2 regions of the Caloramator sp. CAR-1 genome follow, and region 1 is predicted to be linked to the other one. Evidence: a T-box and tRNA genes for the amino acid it is inferred to sense, from the RefSeq annotation. Region 1 holds a T-box; the other holds one or more tRNA genes.

Region 1 (8,297 bases):
ATCTTTCTTGAAGTATCTGGCATGAAGGATGATATTAAAACAGAAATTATCCTTATAGCCTCAGTTAAATTATATAAAACTCCCTTTAGCCTTTCCTTATTTGCATCGTCCTTTGCTAAAACCCAAGGCATAGTCTCATCTATATATTTGTTTGCCCTTCTTACAAGACGCCAGATCTCATCAAGGGCTTCTGATACTCTAAGGCTATCCATTAAGTTTTCAACATTTTTAGGCACCTCAAGGGCAGTATTTTTAAGGTCCTCGTCAAATTCCCCTTCAAATATTCCCTTTTCTATTGTGCCGTTAAAATACTTTTCGATCATAGTAAGGGTTCTTGAAACAAGATTCCCAAGATCGTTGGCAAGATCTGAGTTTATTCTTTTTATGAACATCTCGCTATTGTAGTTTCCATCGTGTTCAAAGGATATTTCCTTTAAAAGATAATATCTTACGGCATCAACACCAAAGTGCTCAGTTAAAACAACAGGGTCTATAACATTTCCCTTTGACTTTGACATCTTGCCGCCATCAACAAGGAGCCATCCATGGCCATAAACCGTCTTTGGAAGAGGAATGTCAAGGGCCATGAGCATGATAGGCCAAATTATAGTATGGAATCTTACTATGTCCTTTCCAACAAGATGAACATCCGCCGGCCAGAACTTTTTGTAAAGACTATCATCGTCGCTTCCATATCCAAGGGCTGTTATATAGTTTGAAAGGGCGTCTATCCAAACATAAACAACATGCTTTTCGTCAAAGCTAACTGGGATTCCCCATGTAAATGATGTTCTTGAAACACAAAGATCCTCAAGACCAGGTTTTATGAAGTTATTTATCATCTCGTTCTTTCTTTTTTCAGGAAGTATAAAATCTGGATGCTCTTCTATGTATTTAAGAAGCTTATCTTGATACTTTGAAAGCTTAAAAAAGTATGCCTCCTCCTTGGTCCACTCAACTTCCCTTCCGCAGTCGGGACATTTTCCATCAACAAGCTGTGTTTCTGTAAAGAAGGATTCACAGGGTGTGCAATACCATCCTTCGTAGTAGCCCTTGTAGATATCTCCCTTTTCATAGAGCTTTTTGAAAATATCCTGAACCGCCTTGATATGGTAATCATCGGTGGTTCTTATAAACTTATCATAAGATATATTTATTGTCTTCCATAATTCTTTAATTGAAGCTACTATGTTATCAACATATTCCTTAGGAGTTACTCCCTTTTTCTCTGCAATCCTTTGAATTTTTTGACCATGCTCGTCGGTTCCTGTTAGAAAAAACACATCGTATCCGGTTAATCTTTTAAACCTTGCAAGGGCATCCGCAAGAACTGTTGTGTAGGTATTACCAATATGTAGCCTGTCACTTGGATAATAAATTGGCGTTGTTATGTAATATTTTTCCTTCATAAATAACCTCCTTTCGAAAGTGGCTGCCACTTGACTTTTTGACATTTCCAAATTTAACTAAAAAACACCCCGCCCGTTTAGGGGCGAGGTGCCGCGTTACCACCCTAATTCACCTAAGCCTCGCGACTTAGGCCTTGTAAGGTCAGTGACCTTAAGATAACGGATAAACCGTGTATGCCTACTAAACTTCAGCATACAAGCTCCAGAGCCATCTTCACACGCTTTACATTACCGGCTTTCACCTACCCCGGCTCTCTTTAAATGCTACACGTGCTACTCTTTCCTTCACAGCTTTATTAATATTATGCTATTTATTCACAAGTTTATACAAAATACTAAACGTTGTCAACAGCTTACTAAACTGTTTTTTCTTTTGTTTTGGTTTGCTTAACTTTAACCTTTCTACTATTTTCCTTTTCCTCGTTTTTTACATAATCCTTAAGAACAAAAACATACATCACTTTATCATCGGATACAAAAAATTCGTTAATTTTTTTAGTTTCTTTATGGAATTTATACATAATAGGCCTTTCAATTTCATCAGCAATTTTAATTAAATCCTCTATTGTTTTAACCTTTACTATACTTTGACTGCTTTGGACATCTCCTTCAACTGCCACAATTCTATTTCCATGATTTTTTAGTATTTTGTTTACTGCCTTCGTGTGTGCATCTTTTTCAACACCTTCTGTTAATATTAAAAGAAGAATTATCATGATTGTAGAAAATGCAATTGATATTTGTAAAAGAAGCTTGTATTTTTTATTAAATTCAATCCTTATAGTCTGTTCCCTTGTTATATCCCCCTTTTGCTCTTCAGGGATATTCTTTGCTATTTCAAAATAATTCGAGGCTAAAGGGATTATAATGGATGGCGACATTTTTGATTCAATAGGTTGTCCTTCAGCTTCTGTTCTTAAGTTAACATTCATATAGACAACTACTTTTGTTGGAACGGCAACTTTTGTAGTTTCATAAACCTTTGCAACAAGGGCATTAAAATTATCTATGTTAATGCTAATATTCTTTTCAACTTTATAAAAATTTGATTCTACTTGAAATTTTTCAGTAGGCAATAAAACATAATTTTTATTCCATACTATTTTTGTTTTTTCATTTTCAGCAACATAACCTTCAACTGATGCAATAACGTTGTATTCACCTTGAATTTTTGTTTTGCTACTCCCTTCAAAATTATATACAAACTTAGCAAGAATATTGTCAACTATCTCTCCAATATATACCTTTCCTTCATCCATAATTTTTGCACCATAAATTATATTAGGCTTTAGAGCTACTTTATACTGTGCATCTGATGTTGCTTTATAGTTATATAAAGTTGCCTTTTCTTTTTTTGTTATAGGGTTTTTTGATCTATAGAACAAATATGACGATGAAAATAAAAAAAGAGCTGAAAAAAAAGCAATACCTACAATCCTTATTATTTTATTAATCTTTAACTTTTTCATACTCAACCACCCCTTTTTTATTCCTATGTATATAATTCTATATTTGTTATAAAATTCCTGCAAAAAGAAAAAAGCCAGCAAAAAACTGGCTTATTGTGCATTCCATTGTTTGAATTGGAAGTTAAGATTAAAGCTTAAAGTAGCATTTTCGTATTGATCCCCTGCATTTGGTGACATACTTACAAAATACCCTGCCTGTAATGCTTCTGGATTTCTTATTTCTAGAGCTTCACCCGGATTCAAAATCAATGGATTATTTTGTCCATTCCAATTTCTTAATCTGTAATTAATTAAATTGCAAACTTGATCTAAATTATATAAAATTGGTGAATTTTTAAAAGGATTAATGTATTCTCCATTATTTTTAACTTTGCAAAGCTCAACACTAAAAGTCAATACATTATTACTGATCATACTTTTATCATCATTAATTGTGCTTACATTAACATTATCAAATACAACAGGTATAGTTCCACTGTTTACAAGCCTAAAAGAAACTCCATCTCCACCACCTGGATATAATTTATCAATTTTAATATTAACATTATTATTATCAATAGCAGTAACTTTAGTTTCAACATATTCATCTAAATCTTCCATCTGTGGATCACTTTCAAAAGCTATATCTACATTACCTGTCTTAACTGTCGTTCCAAATGTAACTGTATCTGTCCAATAAGCATATCCTGCACCTATTATCAGAAATACCATTACTAAAACTATTGATATGAACCTTGATTTTTTCATATCTAACACCTCTTTATATTAATTAAGCAGGGTATTAAACCCTGCTTATTAAATTATTATTGATTGAATTGCAAGAATTGTGGTGATACTGTAAAGCTGAAAGTCTTGCTTTCGCTAGCTGTAGCTGTAGTTGGCATTGAAATTGATAAATCTATTGTAACGTCAGTTTCTGCTGGAACTATAACATTTTGATTTGTAAAATTAAGTCCATTAACTAAGCTACCTTCCCAAACTTTAGTTTCTCCAACTTTAACAACTGCATTAACTATGAGTTCTCCATCAACTATTCCTTCTTTGCTTGGTATGAATGAAAGTCCTATTAACTTAACCGGAATTGTGCTATCATTAACAATTGTTAAACTCTTTGATGTTGAAGCACCTGGATAAAGATTGTTTACAGTTATAGTAGCTGAATCTGCTGAAACTTCAGCTGAGCCAGTTGCAACGCCTTGGTTACCTTCTTGGAAAACTAAACTTCCACTATCGTTTTTATCAAAAGCTAATTCAACTTGACCAGTTTTAACTGTGTTTGAGAATGTTACTGAATCAGTCCAATATGCATATCCTGCACCCATGAGCATTACTGCAACAGCAAGAATAAGAGCAAAAAATCTTGACTTTTTCATTTAAAACTCCTCCTTTAAGGTTAAATTTTGATTTATATTACGGATCAAAGTAGGCCGGCCATTTACTTAATCCGTTTGCTTTCATTTATTATTATAGACCCATATTTAAATTAAAAAACCCACCAAAAGTATAATTTTGGTGGGTATATTTGTGCCATTTTTCTACTACTTTCCTACTATTCATACTACTTTAGTAGTATTTAAAATTGAACTTTTTCAAGAGGAACCTTGTTTCTACTCTTTAATAATAATGTTGGCCAACCTATTTTGGGAACCACCTTTATTATTTTCCCTTTGATATCCTGTGGTTTTACAAGTTCTGAATCTGCAACTGAATTATTATCCCCCTTTGTTCTATAGCATATAATATTATCCTTTTTAACTATTTCTATTATTCTATGGGAAATTAGTATATTCTCCCTCTTAAACTGTATTACATCGCCTACCTTTAAATCATCTATATTTACTCTTTTAATCAAAATAACATCCCCCGGTTTTATCATTGGTTCCATGCTTCCAGTTGCAATAACCGATGGGAAAATTGGAAAAACTCCAACGGTAAACCATATTAAAAGTATCGATGCAACGCTTGTTATAATCCAACCCAAAAGATCCTCTTCTTCTTGATGTTTTAGCGACTTCATTTCTTTTAAGTAATAGCCCTGAAGAGCAGATAGGCTAAATATAGGCACCATAACTCCAACAAGCGCCATTGTTATCCATTTTAGGTTTGGCAGAATAGGACTTAACCATTCAAAGGTTTCTATAAGTCCTTGATAAATAATTGAAGGCCCTGCACCACCTATAAATACAAAATAAGTAGAGATAAGACTTTTTGAAAGATCAGGTGCAAAATCCTTTGCAAAGAACATCACACAATCCTTAACATTTTTTAGATTTTCAAATTTGGAAAATGAAATACTAATAATTGTCATAAAAAGAGAAATAAGTATAAAAAACAAAAAATTTTCTTTTTTCACGAATGTATTAACTACATAGCTTCTTACAAGTTCCCTTGCAACAAGAATAGAAAAGATATAAAAAAGATTATTTAAGATACCTAGGGGAGTATGGCTATAGGGACTTTTCCCAAATCCATCTATAAGTCCAGCTAATGAATATACAATAATATATATAGCTGCAAAATTGAAGGCCCAATAATTTATATTCTCCTTCATTTTCAACTTGCTTTTAGGTCTTGGTCTTGGAAATGTTAAAATAACAAAAATAACTATTAGATGAACAAGAGGTTTCCAGTAAAACTGAAAAAGGGGCAGTTTTACATAGAATAATAGAGAAGAGCTTTCAAGTAAATAATTAATGAAAATAAAAAAGAGAGCAATTGAAGCTCTATTCTTTTGTGAAATATTGATTTTCATAAACATCCCCCTTAATTTGAGTTTGTTTCTTTCACCTTAGAATCAGAGTTTATATCCTCTGCTGTGGCATTGCTATTTTTGCTGTTTTCCTCAGCATTTTCTTCTTTTATTTCACTTTCTACTTCATTTATTATCTGAATTTCTCCGTTTCTACGAATTTCAACTGCTTGATTTTGGCTATCTTCTACCACTGTTTCTTCTATCTTATCCTTTTCTTCTTTCTTATCGTCATTCTTATATTCAGTTTTTATCTTAGGTTTAGGCGGCATCGGTGGTTTAACAACATTAATGCTGCCCCTTATTATTATCTTCTTCTGCCAGTAGCCATATCCTCCGGATATAAAAATCATGGATAAAAATAGGCTAATCAATAAAACTAAAAGTTTTTTCATAGTTATCCTCCTGACTATTAAATTGTCCATAGATAAGCTCAAGTTCAAAATTATATTGGCCTTCCTTTAATGCACCAATTTGTATAGTTCCAAAGCCATTTTGTCTTCCGTATGTATCTATTATTCCAATAGGAAGTATGTTGTTTACTATAATTCCATCATCCTTAATAAAATTTATATCCGCCAACTTAATAGGAACGCTTCCCTTGTTTGTTATTTCGTAAAATATTATTGCTGATTCATGTGGCTTAAGTTTGCCGTTTATATTAATCGTATCCATGCCACATTCTACTGAAATTGTATCCTTTTTAGAAATTGGTAGCGCTCCTACAAATTCAGGAAATATATTTCCTGTTTGAAGATGCATATTTATATCTAATCCCTCTTCCCAATATGCGTATGTAATTCCTAAAAAGTTCAAAGTCAGCAAAACAACTAATATAAATATAAATCTTGTTTTTTTAAATCCTTTTCTCATAATTCACCAACTCCTATACAGCATTACCAAATTTTAATATATTATTTATATACAAAGCTGCCTCTGTTCTATGTTTTAAATTTAGTTTTGCTAAAATATTAGTTATATGCTTTTTAACAGTGTTTTCTGAAATAAATAATTTTTGTGCAATTTCAATGTTGCTAAGTCCCTTACCAATTTCTATTAAAATTTCCTTTTCCCTTTCAGTTAGGGTATTAAGGAAATTGTTTTCGAAGTTTATATTAAGTATTTCCTGAGAATAAAACTTCTTGCCTCTTTCTACAACATGAATGGCATAAATAATATCTTCAATATATGCATCCTTTAAAAGGTAACCATCAACATCTAGATCCTTTGCCCTTTCAAAGTCTTCCCTATTCAATGATGATGTGAGAACAATAAATTTTGTTTCAATATTTTTATTTTTTGCTATTCGAATTAGTTCAAGACCACTTTCATTAGCCAATCTTAAATCTACAATAGCAATTTCAATTTTATTCATCGTAAGTATTTTTATTGTATCCTGAATGTTTGAAGCCTCATAAATTTTCTCAATATTTTTTTCAAGTTTTAATGCAGAAGACAATCCCACTCTAACAAGAGGATGATCATCAACAACAATTACATTCATACTATCCCCTCCAATTTTTGTTCTGCATTCTTCAATTTAATAAATAGTTTTGTGCCTTTTCCAATCTTGCTGTCTATTTCTATACTACCTTTTAATACGTCAACTAATGTTTTTATGTTTTTTAAGCCTATTCCACTATTTCCCATAGCCTTAACATTAAATCCATTTCCATTATCAGTTATTATTAGATTTACTTCTTCTTTGTTTATTAATAAATTAATATCGATTATATCAGCCTTCCCATGCCTTATTGAATTAGATAATGTTTCACATATTATCCTGTATAATGCCTTTTTTTGTAAAATACTTAGAATTTCAATATCACCTGATATATTGAAATTAATTTCAGCATTATTAATATATTTAATATCGTTTATATAATTATTTATTTCAACAATAAAGGAATCATTTGCATATTTGTTCCAGCTAAGGTCATATATAGTTTCACGAAGCAGACGCATAGTTGAGTCTATTGAATTTCTAAAGCCTATTAACTCTTTAGCCAGCTCCTTATCTAACCCTTCTATATTTTTATAAAATGAATAGAGTTTACAAGAAAGTGAGAAAAGCCTTTGTATTACATTATCGTGTATTTCATTTGCAATCCTATTTTGTTCCTTTGAAATCAACATTTTTTCCTTTACATCCTCAAAATAAATCCTATCAAAGGATAATGAACTTAATTCTGTTAAAAATTTAATCTGATCTATGTTTTCTTCTTTAGAATTTATTGCAAAACCTAATATTCCGTATGTTTTGTAATCTGCTCTAACAGCATTTAAAATAATTTCTAAATTTTCTACGTTTTTAATAACTGGAGAAGCTGAATTTTTTATCTCGTTCATAAATTTTAAAATAATATCCTTTATGATAGAGTTTTTTTTCGTTTCATAAAATTTTATATCTTCATCATTGAAAAGAAGGAAAAAAGCATAATCCGTTTTAGTAACCTTTGTCGTAAACTTTAGTATTGTATCAATAAGTGTTTCTAATTCCTTCGAGCTTGTTAGATAATGAATATTTTGATATATTTCAAAAATATAGTCTATTTTCTGTTTTAGTTTGTTGTTACTTTTATCTAATTGTTTAATTTTTTTCGAAATTATTTGAAATGCAAAGCTTATAAGCACTAAGCTTAAAATCCTATTAAACTCTATAGCCATTAA
Region 2 (3,171 bases), on a different contig from region 1:
TTCATATTTATTATTAGAGTTTTTTGTAACCATAACATCGTTATATTTTATTCCATTGATATCAAACACCATTGATATTTTATCTTCCAATTCATTTTTAAATTCCACAGATTTAGTTATATCCTTTACAAGATCTGAAACAACAACAGAAATTCCCTTTATCTGCTCTGCTAATACTATCTTTGAATTTAAAAGTTTTTTATTCCATCTGTTATTTAGTCTTATAATTTCCATTTCAAAATTTATCTGTCTTATTATCTCATTGAGCTTTACGCATTTTAAGTTAAAGGAATTCGGAACTTGTTTTATATCTAATTTACCATTCTTTTCTGCCATTCTTAGCATTTCACAAAAAACATCATAAGTATAATATGTTTCCCTTTGCCAGCAAAAATGCCTTCCTTCACAATTTGAGCAAACTTTGTTTGCTATCTTTTCAACAGTTCCCTTTACTTCGTTGACCTTTGATAGGTTATTTTCATACCTTTCTGCTAAAACACTGGCTAAACCATTTAAGGATTTAGAAATTATATTAAGCTTTCCATTTATATAATCCTTTATTCTTTCAACATATAATTTTTGCGGAACTTCTCTTTTATTTTCAAAATCTAAAGCTAAATTTAGCTTATCCAATATCGAAGAAGGTAATAAAATAAAAATAATTGACGCAAATAGTATATTAACTTCTAAAGTAAATAAAACATCAACCTTATTAGCATACATCATTACTACAACTGAAGTTATCATAAAGGCTACAGATGTAATTATCCTACCTAAATCCTTTAACGCACCAGCAACAAGACCACACAATCCGTATACAGCGACTAAATAAACCGAAATATTTCCTGCAAAACTTGAAACCAATCCAAGCAAAAGGCCAACTGAAGCTGCTACTTGTCCATCTTTTATATAGGCAGATGTCAATATAACTAAAACCGCCAAAACAGATTTTAAAGAAACATATTTATAGCTAATATCCCACAATCCTGCATAGGATATTAAAAATATTAATACAAGGCTAATTAGCTCTTCTTTTAAAAGCTCTACATTTTTCTTGTTGAAAAAATATGCTAAACCATATGTAAACAAATAGGCTGATGAAATAATAATTAAAGATTCAAAAGAAGATATTATAACATCGTATAGAACTAAATTCTTTAAAAAATACTTATGAGCAAAAACAGAAGCCAAAACATTTAATATGGAGGTTGATGCTAAAAGAATAAATAATCTTTTCTTTTCACTCTTTATAAATAGATTTAAAATCATAACCCAAACAGTAAGAAAAATATGTGTCTTGGCAGCTAGAACATTACTTTCCGTTAAATAACCAAGAACAGAAAACAGTCCACAGACCATTATCCATTCCTTATCTAAGATCATAGTTGAAGCAATTAAAAGTGCTATTCCAAAGGGCATTATCTCCCTTAAAAAAAGAACTCTTGAGGTAAAGAAAATAAATATAAGCAGTAATAAATGTTGTGCTTTTAACTTTTCTCTTTTTAACGCCTTTACATCTTTTTTATGTAGAACTTCCCTTTCTATCATAAAACCACCTCACATATTTTTGTGAGGTTATTATATCAAATATATGCTGAATATTTTGTCATTATTCCTTTTATTTCCATACAAAAATATTGACAGATTATTTTATTTTAAGCCAATTATGTTTTCTTCCTCCTTTTTATATAAAAATTCAACTTTGATCTTGTAAAAAAAATAAGAATATTTTCATAGACCATAAAAATACGACGGAAATTTTATTCTAATAACAAATATTTTCAACAAATCAGCTTATGATTTTTTTGATTCTTTTTTTACAAAAAATAAAAAAAGCAGCCTAAGCTGCTTAAGTATGGTGGCGGCGAACGGATTCGAACCGCTGACACATCGGGTATGAACCGATTGCTCTGGCCAACTGAGCTACGCCGCCATGTTGGTTGCGGGGGAAGGACTTGAACCTTCGACCTTCGGGTTATGAGCCCGACGAGCTACCAACTGCTCCACCCCGCGACATTGGTGCCGGAGACCGGGGTCGAACCGGTACGGTCCTTTAGGGACCGCAGGATTTTAAGTCCTGTGCGTCTGCCTGTTCCGCCACTCCGGCATTCAGTTTTGTTATCTCGCATCGACAATACTTATTATATAATGCTATTATTATTTCGTCAATAGTATTTTTAAATTTTTTTTATAAAATTTTTATGGTAATATATTGTAGAAGTAAGTTCTTATTATTTATTATAAAAAGGTGTTTTACGTTTGGTAAAACACCTTGAGTTTCTATCTTCTTGATACTGTTCCATATCTTTTGCCTTCTCTATGCTTAATGTCCTGGATTCTCTCCTCGCTTTCTTTTAAGAATTTAGCAAGCCTTTCCTCAAAAGAAAGTCCATTATTTTTGTTTCTTTCGCTCTGCCAATCAACTTCAATTGGCTTTGATGATTTAGGCATAGCCTGCTTAATTGAAAGGCTTATTTTGCCATCATCATCGATTGCAATAACTTTTACCTTTACTTTGTCCTTTTCCTTAAGATGCTGCCTGATGTCCTTAACGTAAGTATCAGATACCTCGCTGATGTGAACCAAACCTGTTTTACCTGATACATCAACAAATGCTCCAAAATTTGTAATGTTTACTACTGTTCCTTCTAAAATCGTTCCTACCTTTAAGGTCATATTAAAAGAATTCCTCCTTAATATATTTTAATGATATAATTATACAAAATTATATAATCCAAGTCAAATTATCTTCTTTTGTTTTTGTCGATAAATAAGATCTCTCCCGGTTTTACCAAACCAAGTTTTTCCCTGGCTAGCTTCTCTACATGTTCAGGCCTTTTTGCCTCCTTAAGTTGTTCCTTAAGTTGAGAGTTTATAACTTTTACTTTTTGAAGCTGCTCATTATAATGTTTATATTGCTTATTCAATCTATATAATATTATTTGCTGTTTAACGAAAATTGAACCAAACATAATAAATACTAATCCCCAAATAATCTTTTTAATGTTTCTTTTTTTCTTCATAGGCATCCCCTCTTCTTTTGTTCAATATATAATATTCTATAAATAAATTAAATTTCCTGCTTTTTTATAATTTTTTTACCTAAAATTAATCTTCCTGTTCTTCTTATAAGAAAACTGATATTAAAAATCAGTCTCCTTAACAAAACAA

What was found. The T-box of region 1 lies ahead of metG (methionine--tRNA ligase). A T-box ahead of a tRNA ligase gene usually reads a tRNA of that ligase, here a tRNA-Met.
Region 2: it encodes a tRNA-Met, which carries the amino acid that the T-box ahead of metG (methionine--tRNA ligase) is inferred to sense. The anticodon was not compared.

The regions. Positions count from the first base shown of each region.
Region 1 covers NZ_JAUONW010000026.1:4,417-12,713, forward strand. Annotated here, with positions in the region: gene metG (methionine--tRNA ligase) at 1-1,409, opposite strand, end outside; T-box leader at 1,486-1,707, opposite strand; gene Q3V94_RS07815 (DUF5305 family protein) at 1,766-2,878, opposite strand; gene Q3V94_RS07820 (SipW-dependent-type signal peptide-containing protein) at 2,969-3,625, opposite strand; gene Q3V94_RS07825 (SipW-dependent-type signal peptide-containing protein) at 3,682-4,251, opposite strand; gene Q3V94_RS07830 (signal peptidase I) at 4,452-5,630, opposite strand; gene Q3V94_RS07835 (hypothetical protein) at 5,642-6,022, opposite strand; gene Q3V94_RS07840 (hypothetical protein) at 5,994-6,500, opposite strand; gene Q3V94_RS07845 (response regulator transcription factor) at 6,514-7,131, opposite strand; gene Q3V94_RS07850 (sensor histidine kinase) at 7,128-8,297, opposite strand, start outside.
Region 2 covers NZ_JAUONW010000011.1:25,309-28,479, reverse strand. Annotated here, with positions in the region: gene spoIIE (stage II sporulation protein E) at 1-1,548, opposite strand, end outside; tRNA gene Q3V94_RS03660 (tRNA-Met) at 1,857-1,933, opposite strand; tRNA gene Q3V94_RS03655 (tRNA-Met) at 1,938-2,013, opposite strand; tRNA gene Q3V94_RS03650 (tRNA-Leu) at 2,018-2,107, opposite strand; gene Q3V94_RS03645 (S1 domain-containing RNA-binding protein) at 2,281-2,676, opposite strand; gene Q3V94_RS03640 (septum formation initiator family protein) at 2,745-3,023, opposite strand; gene yabQ (spore cortex biosynthesis protein YabQ) at 3,071-3,171, opposite strand, start outside.